DNA from 2 places in the Pseudarthrobacter scleromae genome. Region 2 is predicted to be linked to the other one. Evidence: riboswitches for the same ligand, from Rfam matches in the RefSeq annotation. Region 2 holds a riboswitch; the other holds the start of a gene.
What was found. Region 2 has a riboswitch for cyclic di-AMP ahead of IEX33_RS08935 (C40 family peptidase). Riboswitches for the same ligand answer to the same signal wherever they lie in the genome.

Region 1 (7,210 bases), on a different contig from region 2:
CTGGAGCTGCCGCCGGAAGTGGCGGCCCACGTCTTCGTTGCCATCCGGTAAACGTGCGTTCTACCCCGGTTGGGGCAGAAGAGGCAAAGATAACGGAATTGTTACTTTGGGACTTCTGGCCCTATAGTTAAAACCCAAGCGTAGATACTAAAGCGTTACCTGATCCGGAGCCGAGCTCTGCCAGCGGATCAGGTGCACGAGTCATTACTGGCAGAGGTGGGGGAACCACAACCGGCAGACGGGGGACTGCCTTGGGGTGAAGTCCGTCAGCAGCAAGCCTCTTCCAGCGTTGGATCCTTCCGGGGATACCTCTGTGCCGAGCTTGCCCAGGCGGACCGGGTCTGTGAACTCTCTGACCCGAATCCGACAGCTAACTTCGCAGGCTTTCCAGAGAGGAACCCTTCTTGTCCATGCAGACCCCCAAGGGGCGCCGCCGCGCGGCCGCCCCCGTTTCAACGCCGCGCGTTGTCGAGGTCATCACCACGGAACGCCCCCGCGATCCGCACCGTGATGCACGCCGCCGTCGAGGACCCTTCCGGCAAATCACGGAATTTGCCTCCGCCAGCGGGATCGGCCAGAAGGCCGGAATCGCGCTGGCCGCCACCGGGCTGGTGTTGACCGTGACCGTTCCGGCAACCAGCCCCGTCATGGCTACAGACAATGCCGGCAGCGTTACCCCGGTGGCAGCTTCGGCTGTCACACCGCAGCCGCAGGTATCGGCCGAGGCCGGCGCACAGATCGACTTCAGCCGCTCTGCCGTGGTGACCCAGGCCGATCCCGACGGCAAACTGAAGCAGCTGCTCAGCGCGCAGTCCGCAGGTTCCGTGTCCCGCGCAGCATCTGCCGGAAGCCTCGGAGCCCCTTTGGCCGCGCTGTCCACTGCTTCCCCGTTCGGTTACCGGGTCAGCCCGATCACCGGCGGCTCTGGTGACTTCCACCGCGGCCAGGACTACGTGGCCCAGTGCGGCACCTCGGTCCTTGCAGCAGCCACCGGCACCGTGACGTTCGTGGGCTGGCACCAGTATGGTGGCGGAAACCGGGTTGTCGTGGACCACGGCAACGGCCTGGAAACCACGTACAACCACCTCTCCTCCTTCAGCGTCGCCGAGGGCCAGACGGTCTCCCGCGGCGATGTCCTGGCGCTCAGTGGCACCACAGGTGCTTCAACAGGCTGCCACCTCCACTTCGAGGTCCAGGTCAACGGCGAAGTCGTCGATCCCACCGGCTGGCTGTAGTCAAATGATGGTTCACTCTCGAATCATCGTGACCTGCCGTGACCTGAATGTGACATTCAACGAAAACTGCTGTACCGTCTAACTCGCGTCAACTTTTCCGAAGTTGACGCTCTTGTGCGGATTGCCTAGCTCTGCCACCGCTCAAGGTCCGTTCGCATTTCATCGTCTGGCAGGGGCGGGGGAACCAATTTTGGTCTTTGCTTCAGCGAAGGCCTTGGGGTTAAGTCGCAAAGCTTCCTTGGAAGCGGTGTGGCCGGGTGACTCCCATCCGAATCCGACAGCTCACCTCGCAGGCATTGGGAGAGGCTACCTTCGTGTCTTCACGCCATCATTCTGCGCGCCACCGTGCGCAATCGGTTCGTACCAACCCCTTGGGCACCGTGTCCAAGGCTGTTAGTGCCAATGCCGGGACAGTAGGTCGCCAGGCTGCAGTTATCGCAGCCGCTTCCGGTCTCATCCTCAGCATGGGCCTGCCTGCCAACGCCGCGGACACCACCGCCGGCGTATCCGCTTCCACCGAGTCCGGGTCTGCCCAGTCTGCCCTCGCGGTGACCGCAGCACCCACCGCCACCGTCTCCTTCGAGCGTCCCGTGGTGAAGACCACCGCCGCTCCGAAGCCGGCACCGGTGCGGGCACAGTCGACCGAATCCGAGAGCCGGACTGCTTCCGGAACCCGGACGGCCTCCACCGCGTCGGCTTCCACCGCGTCGGCCCCCGAAGCTGCAGCTGAGAAGCAGGCCGAAACGGTTTCCTCGGCCTCTACCTCCGGCATTGCCGCACTCGCGTACACCGGCATCGGCCGTCCCTACGTCTGGGGCGGCACCACCCCCAACGGCTGGGACTGCTCCGGCTTCACCCAGTGGGTTTACGCCCAGGCTGGCGTCAGCATCCCGCGCGTCAACGCCTGGACGGCAATGACGCCTACCTCCACCCCGCAGCCGGGTGACCTGGTCATGCAGAACGGTGGCGCGCACGTAGGCATCTACGTCGGCAACGGCATGATGATCAGCGCGCTCAACCCCTCCCAGGGCACTCTGCTTCACTCGGTGGCCGCCACCGGAAGCTCCGCCTTCTTCACGATCAACAAATAGTTCTTGGGCCTTCGGGCCCAAGAACTATTTCTTTGCCCCACCACTTTCCACAAACACCACATCCCCGTTCGGGGCGTGCCGGCGTACCCCCAAGATGCCGGCACGCCCAAACCCCTTGGTGCCCACAACGGCCTGAGGAAAACGAAAGAGAGAACTGATGACTACTCGTGCCACCGCACGGCATCGCGCCGAAGTCACCAAGACCAACTCAATCGCCGTTATCGCCAAGGCTGTTGGCGGCAACGCCGGCGGCATGGGCCGCCAGGCAGCGGTTATTGCCGCTGCTTCGGGCCTGGTGCTGACCAGCGGCATCGCTGCAAACGCGGCTGACTCCAGCGTCCAGCGCGACTCCGCTCCGGCCACCCTGGAAGTTGAGTCCTCTGTCGAGGCGCCGATCTCCGCTGCTTCCACCATCGCCATCACCTTCGAGAAGCCGGCCGTCACCACCACGCCCGCGCCTGTTGTGGTTGTCGAGGAAGAGCCAGCTCCTGTTGAGGTCGAGGAAGCCGAGCCGGCTCCCGCCGTCGTCCAGCCTGCCGCAGCCCCCAAGGTGACCGCCAAGGTAACCACCGCCTCTGCACCCGCTGCAGCTCCTGCCGCTTCCGCCAGCGGCAAGGGCGCAGCCATCCTTTCCGCTGCGTACGCCCAGCTGGGCGTCACGCAGGACTGCACCATGCTGGTGACCAACTCCCTGGCCGCAGTGGGCATCAACTTCCACGACTGGCCTGCAGGGTACCTCTCCCTGGGCCGCACCGTAAGCGCCGCGGAAGCCCAGCCGGGCGACCTCATCTACTACGCAGATGGTGGCGCGGGCATGGCCCACATCGCTGTCTACGCCGGCAACGGCCAGGCTGTCCACGGTGGATACAACGGAAACCAGACCGTGGTGTTCAGCGCCAACGTTGGCTCCGGCCCTGTTTTCATCCGCGTGAACTAACGAGCCCCGCGTTAGCCGTTCCCTGGGGACGGCACGAAGAACCCCTGCCCCGCGGCAGGGGTTCTTCCATTTAAGTACGATGCCGGCGGAGTGCAGCCCGCAGCCACCCGGGGAACGCCCGCCAATGGACCCGACACGGCAGTTTTGGAAAACCGCAATTAGCTGATAATGCGCATCTATGTTTACTCTTGTGGTGTCGATCCATAGCCCGGACATGCCGAGGGCAGCCGGCCCTCGTGCCCCTGACGGGTGCGGCCGTGAAGAGGTACGTGCATGCGCACTCTCGTTCTGAATGCTGGATATGAACCGCTGGCGGTCATCACGTTCCGCCGGGCGCTGGTGCTTGTGCTCACAGGCAAAGCCAGCGTGGTTGCCGAGGGTGATGATCCCGTGGTGGGACCCCAGGAGATATTGGGCCGCCCGTCCGTTATCCTCCTGAACCGCTATATCCGTCCCAGATACAACCAGGCCACGGCTGTCAGCCGCCGCGGAGTGCTGAGGCGTGATGGCCACAGGTGCGCGTACTGCGGAAAAGCGGCCCACACCATCGACCATGTCCAGCCCAAGTCCCGCGGCGGTGCCGATTCCTGGGAGAACCTTGTGGCCGCCTGCCTTCGGTGCAACAACGTTAAGGGTGACCACACGCCGGCCGAGATGGGGTGGAAGCTGCGGTTCGTCCCGGAGCCCCCGCACGGAACCATCTGGCAGATCAAGGAACTCGAAAAGCCCACCCCCGCCTGGGACCCGTTCCTGCTGCCCGAGCGCGCCGCCTGACCCACCCCGCACCATGCCCTTGGTGACTAGGCTGGGGGAGTGGAAGAGAACCGGTTGCCCTTCGATGCCCTCATCCTGGCCGGCGGCCGGTCGTCCCGGCTGGGCGGAGTGCCGAAGCAGGACCTTGTCTTCCACCACGCCACTCTCCTGCAGCGTGCGATTGACGCGTCCGCAGGAGCCTCCAGCATCGTGGTGGTGGGTCCCCGGCCGGAATCTTCCGCTGCCGGGCTGATCTGGTGCCGTGAAGAACCGGAGTTCGCGGGGCCGGCTGCAGCCATCGCGGCCGGACTGGAGGCTCTTGCACAGCACGGCACCAGCACAACGGAGTACACCCTTGTGCTGGCTTGCGATATGCCCCTGGTCCACGACGCCGTGGCGGCACTGAAGGAGGCGCTGGTCCCGGGAGGGGGTGACGGCGTCGTGGCCCGTTCCGGTGACGGAACCCTCCAGCCGCTGGCTGGCATTTACCGCACGGCCGGGTTAATAAAATCAGCGGCGGAACTGTCGTCACGCGGTGCCTTAATCAACGGCTCCGTGCGCTCCCTCCTTGCTAGTCTGGAGGTGCAGCCTGTCACCGTCCCCGCAGGTTCCACGGCAGACGTGGACACGTGGGATGATGCCGCCGCACTAGGGATTGCCGCCGGGAACCAGGACAAGGGCCAGGACCGGCGCAGCCGCAGTTAACTTGGGAGGCACGTTCGTGAAAAGTCAGGATGAAACGCTGGAGGAGTGGTGCAGGTCCCTGCTCCAGGCCTATGAGCTCGAGGACGTCCAGGTGGACGTCAACGCCATCCTTGCCCTGGCTGGTGTGGCCGCCCACTCTGTGGTCCGCCCGGCGGCACCGCTGACCACCTTTATCGCGGGTTATGCCGCTGGGCTGGCGTCGGGTTCCGGGCAGGCAACGAATGCCGCTTCCATGGAATCCGCGCTGGCCGTGGCCCGCACCCTGGCCGCCGACTACGATGCTGAAGCCGCCGGGACTCCCGGCGAATGACCAGCGACGCCCAGGAGGAACCGAGCAAACCCGAAGCTGACCAGCCCCGGCATCTCGACCACACATGGGACGAAGCCCGGCAGGCCGCTTTCGACGCCGCCCAGCCGATTCCCGCCGGGCCGGTTGCGCTGGAGCTTGCCCTCGGACGGAAACTGGACCAGGACATAGTGGCGCTGCAGGACATGCCCCACTATGCGTCATCGGCAATGGACGGCTGGGCGGTGAACGGCACCGGACCCTGGATCCTGGTTGAACCCGGTACGCCTCTTGCCCCGCACCAGGCCAGTCCCATCGCCACGGGGGGGCTCATCCCCCCGGGTGGCAAGTCGGTATTGCGCAGTGAAAGTGCCCGGCTGGACAAGGACGAGGACGGACTGCCCATCCTGATGACGGGCGGCACGGCCCGCCCCGGCGAGCCCCGCACCGGCCAGCACGTGCGGAAAGCGGGGGAGGAGGCTTCCGGGGGCGACGTCCTGGTCAAGGCAGGAGTGGTGCTCAACCCCGCACACCTGGCGCTGGCCGCCCTGGCTGGATATGACGAACTTGTGGTCCAGGGAAAGCCCCTGGTCCGGCTGCTGCTGACCGGCTCCGAAGTGGTTGGCCACGGCGTGCCCGTCCCCGGCCAGGTGCGGGACACCTTCGGCCCGCAACTGCCGGCAGTGGTGGGCATGCTGGGCGGGATCCCCGGCGGGCAGCAGAGGATCGGCGATTCCTATGCTGAGTGGCTGGGCGCGCTGGAGGACGTGGTCCCGGAGGTGCCGGGGGGGCCGGACCTGCCGGCCGACGTCGTCATCACCACTGGCGGGACAGGAAAATCCGGCACCGACCACCTTCGTCGGGCCGTAGCTGAGCTGGGAGGGCGGCTGATCATCGACGGCGTGGCCATGCGTCCGGGCCATCCGGCCGTCCTGGCCGAACTTCCGGACGGGCGATTCGTGCTGGGACTGCCGGGCAACCCGCTTGCCGCCATGATTGCGCTGTCCACGGTAGGGGCACCGCTCCTGGCGGCGCTGGGGCACGGCAAGATGCCGGCGGTCCAGGACGTGCCGTGCGGAACCACTCTCGAGCCGGAGCCGGGGCGCACCCGCCTTATGCCGTTCCGGCTGCTGTACGGGATGGCCTCCCCGGCCCAGCACACCGGCCCGGGCATGATGCGGGGGCTGGCCTCCGCTGACGGCGTTATGGTTGTTCCTCCCCACGGGGTGAAGCTCGGTGAGCTGGTGCCAGCCTTCGCCCTGCCCTGGGGGCAGCCCATCCCTGCGCCCCCTGGCCCCGATGCAAGGCCGAAGACGCGCAGCGCCGGACGGGCAGGCAGGACAGCTGCAAAGCCGGCCGCCACCGGTCCCGTGGACTGGAGCGAACTCCTTGGCTGACGAAGCCCGGGAGGGGCCGGCCGCGCTGGCGCCACCACGGGGCGGTTGCGATGATGGAACCATGAACAGGAACGGTGGGATATGGGACGTGTAACCCAGCGCCGCAAGGTGCACAAGTACGTGCTGGATGGCTCGCCGAATGCCCTCGAGTTCCCCGTCCGGTACCGGGAGGATGTCCTTGCGGTGGAGGAGCCGCTGGAAATACGGCTGGGCAGCATGTCCTACTCCGTCACGATGCGGACCCCCGGCCATGACTTCGACCTGGTGGCCGGGTTCCTGGTGGCCGAGGGCGTCATCTGGGATTCCGGGCAACTCGTCTCGCTGCGCTTCTGCGCAGGGGAAGACGAAAACGGCGTACAGACCTTCAACGTGGTCGAGGCCCAGTTGCGGCCGGATGTAGAGGCTCCGTCCATAGGCCGGCACGTGTACACCTCCAGTTCGTGCGGCATTTGCGGCACTGATTCCATCGAATCCGTCAGCAAGTCCTCGCACTACAGTCCCGCCGCAGATCCCCTCAGCGTTTCCGCCGAGGTGCTTGCCTCGCTCCCGGACATCCTTCGGGAGTCCCAGCGCCTCTTCGACGACACCGGCGGCGTCCACGCTGCCGGGCTCTTCCGGATTGAGGACGACGGCGGCGCGAACCTTCTGTGCCTCCGGGAGGACGTGGGACGGCACAACGCCGTGGACAAGGTGGTGGGGTGGGCCCTGCGGGAGGGCCTGCTGCCGCTGAGCGGCACGGTCCTCCAGGTCTCGGGACGGGCATCGTTCGAGCTTGTCCAGAAGGCTGCGCTGGCCGGAATACCCGT
Region 2 (7,210 bases):
CTTGCCCCTGAATACCTGAAAACCCCCGAAGGCGTGCGGCTGCTCCTGGGAAACCACGTCCCGGCTGGAGCCATCCCGGTTGCCCAGGCATACGCCGGGCACCAGTTCGGCGGCTACTCACCGCTGCTCGGCGACGGCCGGGCGCTCCTGCTCGGCGAACTGGTGGACGTTGGCGGGCGCCGGCGGGACGTGCATCTCAAAGGCTCCGGCCGCACACCCTTCGCCCGGGCTGGCGACGGCCGCGCCGTCGTCGGCCCCATGCTGCGGGAATACCTTGTGAGCGAGGCAATGCACGCCTTGAACATCCCCACCACCCGGGCCCTTGCCGTTGTGGCCACAGGACGCCCGGTGCGGCGGGACACCATGTTGCCCGGCGCCGTCCTGGCCCGGGTGGCCAGCAGCCATCTCCGGGTGGGCAGCTTCCAATATGCCCGGGCCACGGACAACATGGAGCTCCTCCGCCGGCTGGCGGACCATGCCATCAGCAGGCACTACCCGGACGCAGCCCAAGCTGAACATCCCTACCTGGAACTGTTCGCCTCGGTGGTGGCCGCCCAGGCCGGGCTGGTGGCCCGGTGGATGCTGGTGGGGTTTGTGCACGGCGTCATGAACACGGACAACATGACCATTTCCGGCGAAACCATCGACTACGGCCCCTGCGCCTTCATGGACGCTTTCAATCCCGGGGCCGTGTACAGCTCCATTGACGTCGGCGGCCGCTACGCCTACGCCAACCAGCCGGTGGTGGCTGAGTGGAACCTGGCGCGGCTGGCGGAGGCCATGCTGCCGCTCTTCCACGAGGACCAGGAACAGGCAGTCGCCCCCGCAGTGGAGGCGCTGGGGAAGTTCCGCAGCCAGTACAGCGATGCCTGGTTCAACGGCATGAAGGCAAAGCTTGGCATCAACGGCGGGCCGGCCGGAAGCAAGGAGGGGGACGAGGCATCGGAACTGGTGGACGGGGTGATCGCCCTGCTGAAGGACGGACCTGTCGATTACACACAGTTCTTCCGGAGCCTTGGCCAGGCCGCCAGGGGTGATGCCAGGCCGGCGCGGGGCATGGTCCTGGATCTCGCCGCGTTTGATGCCTGGGCTGGGCGCTGGGCCGGCCTGAAGCCCGACGCCGGGCTGATGGACAGCGTCAACCCGGTGTACATTCCCCGGAACCACCTGGTGGAGGAAGCGCTGGCGGCCGCCACGGAGGGGGATATGGGCCCATTCGACCGTTTCCTGGAAGTGGTGAGGGCCCCGTTCCATGAACGCCCGGGGCTGGAGCGCTACACCGAGGGGCCGCCGGAGGACTTCGGCACCTACCGGACCTTCTGCGGTACCTGACCCGGGGCGGTGCTGGCCTCCGGACGGATCAAGAATGACAACCGTGGAAGCATGACAAAGGCGGCAGCCGGGAGAACCCGGCTGCCGTCTTTATCTGGAGTGGCCTGGCCCTTACGGGCCAGCTGCGCCTGTGTCCGTGGTGACTATGCCACGCGGACGAAGGAAGCGCCGCTGAGCCAGCTGATGGAGTGAACGGCGGTCTGGTTGCCGTTCACGCCGCCGCTGACAACCTGGCCGTCGCCGGCGTAGACGCCCACGTGGCCGGCGGTGATCACCAGGTCACCGGGAGCGGGGGTGCCCACGGTGGTGCCGTACTGGTAGAACTGGCCCGGGGCGAGGTCGCCGACCGACTTGCCGACCGTGCGCAGGGCTTTCTCCACCATGGCGGTGCAGTCCTGGATCTGGCCCACCTGGCCGTAGGCGTTGGCCAGGATGGCTGCTCCGGCGCCGCTGCCCGTGGCTGCAACCGGGGCTGATGCGTAGGACATGTTCATTCCGGTGTTCGCCGGGGTAGTAACAGCAGCGGTCTGGACCGGAGCCGGTGCCGGTGCTGCAGCCGGTGCAACGTAGGCTGCGGCCGGAGCGGCCGGAGCAGATCCCGCGGCGGGAATCTGGATCTGGTCACCGGGGTAGATGATCGTGGAGACGGAAAGCCCGTTGGCTGACAGGACGTCATTCAGGCTGACACCGTGCATCGACGCAATGGCACCAAGGGTGTCGCCCGATACAACCGTGTGGACGTTGCCGGCTGCTGCGGCGGGGGCTGCGACTGCTGCCGCAGGGGCGGCCGAAGCCTGGACGCTAGCGGTCTCGGTGGTGTCCGGACCGTTCACACCGGCGTGGGCCGGGGCGCCGACGCCGAAGGCAATGCCGGAGGCTGCTGCTACGGCCAGAGCCGGACGGCCCAGGGACTTGGCCGAAACAGCCAGCCCTTCGATCGCGATGGAGCGGGCCGGCGTTGCGCGGTGACGGGCAGTGGTGGAATTTTTTGACACAGTTGATCGCCTCTCCCATGCCTGCGGGGTGAGCTGTCGGGTTCGGGTTGGAGATACCCGGCCGGTAACACCTCCGAATGGAACGGACGCGCTATCGACTTAACCCCAAGGCCTTCAAAGGCCGCGGAAACTTGGTTCCCCCGTCCCTGCCAGCTGGAAAGCGTTGGTTCCCGGGTCAGTGGCAGGGCTCGGCATTCTGACGGGGAATGTCCCGTCTGGGAGGGACACTTGAAGACCATAACCCGACTTAGCACCCATTGTCACATTTGGATAACATGCGAGGCGATTCTCTCGGTTTGGCTATCGACTGGATTTCGCGTGCCACAGCGCCCCCGGGGCGAAGTGCAGGCGCGCCGATTTTGCAGGGCAATGATGTTTATCACAAAGCGATAAAGGACGGGCAAAGATCGCCGCTGAACCTTGTCCGGAGGTGGCTGGGGGAGGAGTATGTTCGTCACCCCGAGGAGGCACTGTGACGCAGCTTGGCAAGTATGAGAAGTACCTGATTGAGGAATTCTTTGACGACTACCGGTCCGGCGCGCTGAGCCAGCGGACCTTTACCCGGCGGGTTGCTTTCATTACCGGCAGCATGGCGGCGGCGTCGGCGGCGATGCTGCTGGTGGGTTGTACCCCCAGCGAGGTGCCGCGGAGCACCGACCCCATGCCCACCCCGGAACCGTCCCCGACGTCCCCGACGTCCGCTGCCGGGACTGCGGGGTCGGGAGCGGTGCCCGGGGCTAAAAGCCCGCTCTCTGTCCCTGAGGGTGCGCCAGGATTGACGACGGCGTCCGTCCAGTTTCCGTCCGGCGGCGCCTCCGTCAGTGCCTACCTGGCCAGGCCCGAGCAGGAAGGGCGCGCTCCTGCCGTGTTGATCTGCCATGAGAACCGCGGGCTGACGCCCCACATCGAAGACGTGGCCCGCCGCTTCGCGAAGGAGGGGTATGCCGCCCTGGCGCTTGACCTGCTCAGCCGTGAAGGTGGGACGGCCGGCATGGACCGCGACGCCGTACCCGGCGCCCTCACCCAGGCCGGCGCCCAGCGGCACGTGGCCGACTTTGCGGCAGCACTGGAGTACCTCCAGGCCCAGGACTTCGTGGACGGTGGCCGCGTCGCCATGACCGGCTACTGCTTCGGCGGCGGCATCACCTGGCAGGCGGCCGCCGAACTGGACGGCTTGAAGGCAACTGCGGCGTTCTATGGACCCGCCCCCGACCTGGCCAAAGTACCGGACATCAAGGCGGCCGTATTCGGGGTCTACGCTGAACTCGATCAACGCATCACCGGGCCAATGCCTGCGCTCAAGGATGCGCTGGCAGCCTCCGGTGTTGTCCACCAGCTCACGGTCTACCCCGGCGTGGACCATGCCTTCCATAACGACACCGGCGACCGCTACAACGAAGCCCAGGCGACGGCCGCGTGGAATGACACCCTTGCCTGGTTCGGCCAGCATTTGTAAGAGGCCGGCACTTCTGCCCTTTCCGTCAACGTAACTGCCTTCGGTCCATAACGATGTAGAAACGTCCGCCTTCAACCTGAGGGTGAAGGCGGTAGGCTTCCCGACTATGTGCCGGTTCGTTACCAAACCCAGGGCGCGGCTCGCCGCGGCGCTTCTTTCATTTGCGCTGGTGGGAACCCTATGGCTTACGCCGGCGGGTGCTGCGGAGGTCCCGCCCGGCGATTTCCCGTCCTGGGAGGAGGTGCAGGACGCGAAGGAGAGCGAGGCCAAAAAGACCGCGGAAATTGCCAGGATAGGTGGCTTACTGTCCGCCCTTCAGGACCAGTCCGAGGCCGCAGGCTCCGCCGCGGTGCAGGCAGCAGCGGAGTACGCGGTGACGGACGCGGCTTTGCAGGCTGCATCTGCCAAGGTGGAAGTCCTGGCGGCACAGACCGAGCAGGCTCACTTTGACCTTGTCCAGCACAGGAAAGAGCTCGGTGCGCTGGCGGCCCAGTCATACAAAACCGGCGGTACGAACATGGGGTTCTTTGTTGCCCTCGACGCCGTCCAGAGCAACACCGTGCACGGGCTCAACGTGGTGCAGATCGTGGGGGACAAGACCGCCGCACTCGTGCACAAGGCGTCGGTCGCAGGAAAGATCGCTGCTGCGCTGGCGGCCCAGGAACAGGCTGCGAAGGATGAGCGCGGGCGGCTGTCCCTTGAAGCCGAAGCCAGGCTCACGGAGGCCCGGTCCGCCCAGGACGCCGTGACCCGCCAGGCGGCGGAGGAAAAGCAACGCAGCGGGCAGCTAACGGCGCAGCTGGCGTCGCTCAAAGGCACGACGGCGGAGGTGGAGAACGCCTACCGGCAGGGCCAGGCGGCGCTGGCCGCCTACGAGGCATCCCAGGCGGCCAAACGCGCCGCGGCTGAAGGACAGTCCCGCCGGCAGGCCGACGCGGCTGCCCGGCCCGCACCGCTGCCCGCCGCCGGGCCCGCGGCTCCGGAAGCGCCCCAGCCCGGCGGCCCAGCCCCCGCGCCCGTCAATCCGGCTCCGGCGGACCCGGCTCCGACAAACCCTGCCCCGGCCAGCCCGCCCCCTGCGCCGCCAAGCCCGCCGCCCGTCGTCGTGCCTTCCCTCCCCGGCGGCGCGGTCAATGACCCGGCAGGAGCTAAAAGCTACGCCTCCACCAGGTTGGGCGCCCACGGCTGGGGCCAGGACCAGTTCCTCTGCCTGGCCCAGCTGTGGACCAAGGAATCGAACTGGCTGACCACCGCCACCAACCCCTATTCGGGCGCCTACGGAATCGCGCAGGCCCTGCCGCCAGGCAAGTACTCCAGTGCTGGTGCCGACTGGCTTACCAGCTACCGGACGCAGATCGACTGGGGGCTGGGCTACATCCGGGAGCGGTACGGCTCGCCCTGCGCCGCCTGGAACCACTCCATGGCAAAGAACTGGTACTGACCCCGCGTAGGCTTTTCCCATGCCTGACTATGAACGCTTCCGGATCCTTCTTGAGGAGGAACGGGAGCGGAAGGTGGCCCTCCTGCCGGCCCTACGCGCAGACATCGCCTCCGCCAACTCGGCGCGCCAGGATTCGAATGTGGACGACGAACATGACCCGGAAGGCTCCACCATCGCTTTCGAGCTGTCCCAGGCGTCCGCCCTGCTGAAGCAAAGCAGCGCAGGGCTGGACCAAGTGGACGCCGCCCTGGCCAGGATTGCCGCCGGTACATACGGGACCTGTGCTGTGTGCGGGGAAGCCATCGCCGAAGGCAGGCTGGAGGCACGGCCGTGGACCCCGTTCTGTATCCGCCACGCATCGGCGGGCCGCGGCCAATGAGCAGCACCCTGGACCGGGTGTCCGCTGCTGCAGGCTTCGTTGATCGCACCCTGCAGAATGAGGGCGCCTGGTACCGGGCGGACGACGTCGAGGACAGGCTGGGCGGGCAGCTGGCCTCCTACGGCTCCTCGGTGGGCGCAGTCCGGGGAACCGTCCGCGACGCCCTCCGGAAATACAAGGACCTCGACCACGACGCCGTTGTCCAGCTGGCGTCCGCCCTCTGGGGCCAGCCCAGGCCCGGTTCCCGAGCCGTTTTTGAGCGCAGGCTCGCCGCTGTTGTGCTGCTGCAATCCACCAGGGCACTCCTGCGCCACTCGGACCTGACCCGTATTGAGGGCTTCCTGCGGTCTGCTGGGACCCGGGAACTGGTGGAGCCGCTGCTGTCCGACGTCGTGGCGCCGTTCCTGGCGGGGCTCGGCGGGCGGGACCGGCAGCGCGCAGCCGTGGTCCTGGCCCGGTGGCGGACGGACTCCGACAGCCAGCTGCGCACCGCCGCCGCCTTTATTGACCAGCAAGCCGCCCCCGAAGCCCCACCACAAGGAGACACCCATGAACGATCCCTATAACCTTGACCGGTTCGTCGCCGCCCAGGACAGCGGCGGCACATACGGCCAGGCGTTGGCGGAACTGCAGCTGGGCCGGAAATCCGGCCACTGGATGTGGTTCATCTTTCCGCAGTTCGCGGGCCTGGGCCACAGCGAAATGTCTCGACGGTACGCCATCGGCTCCCTGGCTGAAGCACGGGAGTATCTGGCCCACCCGGTGCTCGGCCCACGGCTGCTCGAGTCCGCCCTGGCCGTCACCAATCACTCAGGCGGCCCGGCGGAGGACATCTTCGGGAGCATTGACGCCCGGAAGCTGCACTCCTCCATGACGTTGTTCCTCCGGGCAGCCCCGGGGGAAACGGTATTCAAAACGGTCCTGGCCCAGTTCTTCGATGGACAGCCCGACGCCGCCACTGACGAGCTGCTTGCAGACCAGGACGAGAAGTAGGGGCCAGGAAATAAGAGGCCGACGGCGGTGCTCCGCGCATCAGGCGGGGCACCGCCGTCGGTATCTTTCCGGTACAGCCCGGGGCTACGGCGTGGGGCTGCCGCCGTTGACGTTCAGCGTTTCGCCCACAACATAGCTGGATTCCGGTGAGGCGAGGAAGACGTAGGCGGGGGCGAGCTCCGCCGGCTGGCCTGCCCGGCCCAGCGGCGTCGACTGCCCGAACTCCGGCAGCTCCTCCTTCGGCTGGCCGCTGCTGACCTGCAGCGGGGTCCAGATGGGACCCGGCGCCACCGCATTGACGCGGATGCCCTTGGGCGCCAGCTGCTGCGCCAGGCCCTTCGTGAAGTTGTTGATGCTGGCCTTGGTGGTGGCGTAATCCACCAGCGTCGGGGACGGGCTGTAGGCCTGGATGGACGTGGTGTTGATAATGGTGGACCCGGCCGGCATATGGGGAAGTGCTGCCTTGGTCAGCCAGAACATCGCGTACACATTGGTCTTCAGTGTGTGGTCGAACTGCTCATCCGTGATGTCGGCGAGGTCCTCCTGCGCCACCTGTTTCCCGGCGTTGTTGACCAGGATGTCGATGCTGCCCAGCACCGCCACGGCAGTGTCCA

Region 1: linked by a shared signal. The riboswitch ahead of IEX33_RS18270 (C40 family peptidase) and the one ahead of IEX33_RS08935 (C40 family peptidase) in region 2 are both predicted to bind cyclic di-AMP.

The regions. Positions count from the first base shown of each region.
Region 1 is NZ_BMKV01000009.1:51,640-58,849, forward strand. It holds gene IEX33_RS18260 (metal-dependent transcriptional regulator) at 1-51, shown strand, start outside; cyclic di-AMP (ydaO/yuaA leader) riboswitch at 184-400, shown strand; gene IEX33_RS18265 (M23 family metallopeptidase) at 411-1,235, shown strand; cyclic di-AMP (ydaO/yuaA leader) riboswitch at 1,372-1,545, shown strand; gene IEX33_RS18270 (C40 family peptidase) at 1,616-2,326, shown strand; gene IEX33_RS18275 (NlpC/P60 family protein) at 2,484-3,263, shown strand; gene IEX33_RS18280 (HNH endonuclease) at 3,537-4,037, shown strand; gene mobA (molybdenum cofactor guanylyltransferase) at 4,077-4,721, shown strand; gene IEX33_RS18290 (DUF6457 domain-containing protein) at 4,738-5,031, shown strand; gene IEX33_RS18295 (molybdopterin molybdotransferase MoeA) at 5,028-6,404, shown strand; gene fdhD (formate dehydrogenase accessory sulfurtransferase FdhD) at 6,486-7,210, shown strand, end outside.
Region 2 is NZ_BMKV01000003.1:179,133-186,342, forward strand. It holds gene IEX33_RS08930 (protein adenylyltransferase SelO) at 1-1,332, shown strand, start outside; gene IEX33_RS08935 (C40 family peptidase) at 1,476-2,327, opposite strand; cyclic di-AMP (ydaO/yuaA leader) riboswitch at 2,331-2,500, opposite strand; gene IEX33_RS08940 (dienelactone hydrolase family protein) at 2,800-3,783, shown strand; gene IEX33_RS08945 (aggregation-promoting factor C-terminal-like domain-containing protein) at 3,953-5,224, shown strand; gene IEX33_RS08950 (TraR/DksA family transcriptional regulator) at 5,244-5,603, shown strand; gene IEX33_RS08955 (DNA alkylation repair protein) at 5,600-6,169, shown strand; gene IEX33_RS08960 (DUF1810 domain-containing protein) at 6,153-6,596, shown strand; gene IEX33_RS08965 (glucose 1-dehydrogenase) at 6,681-7,210, opposite strand, start outside.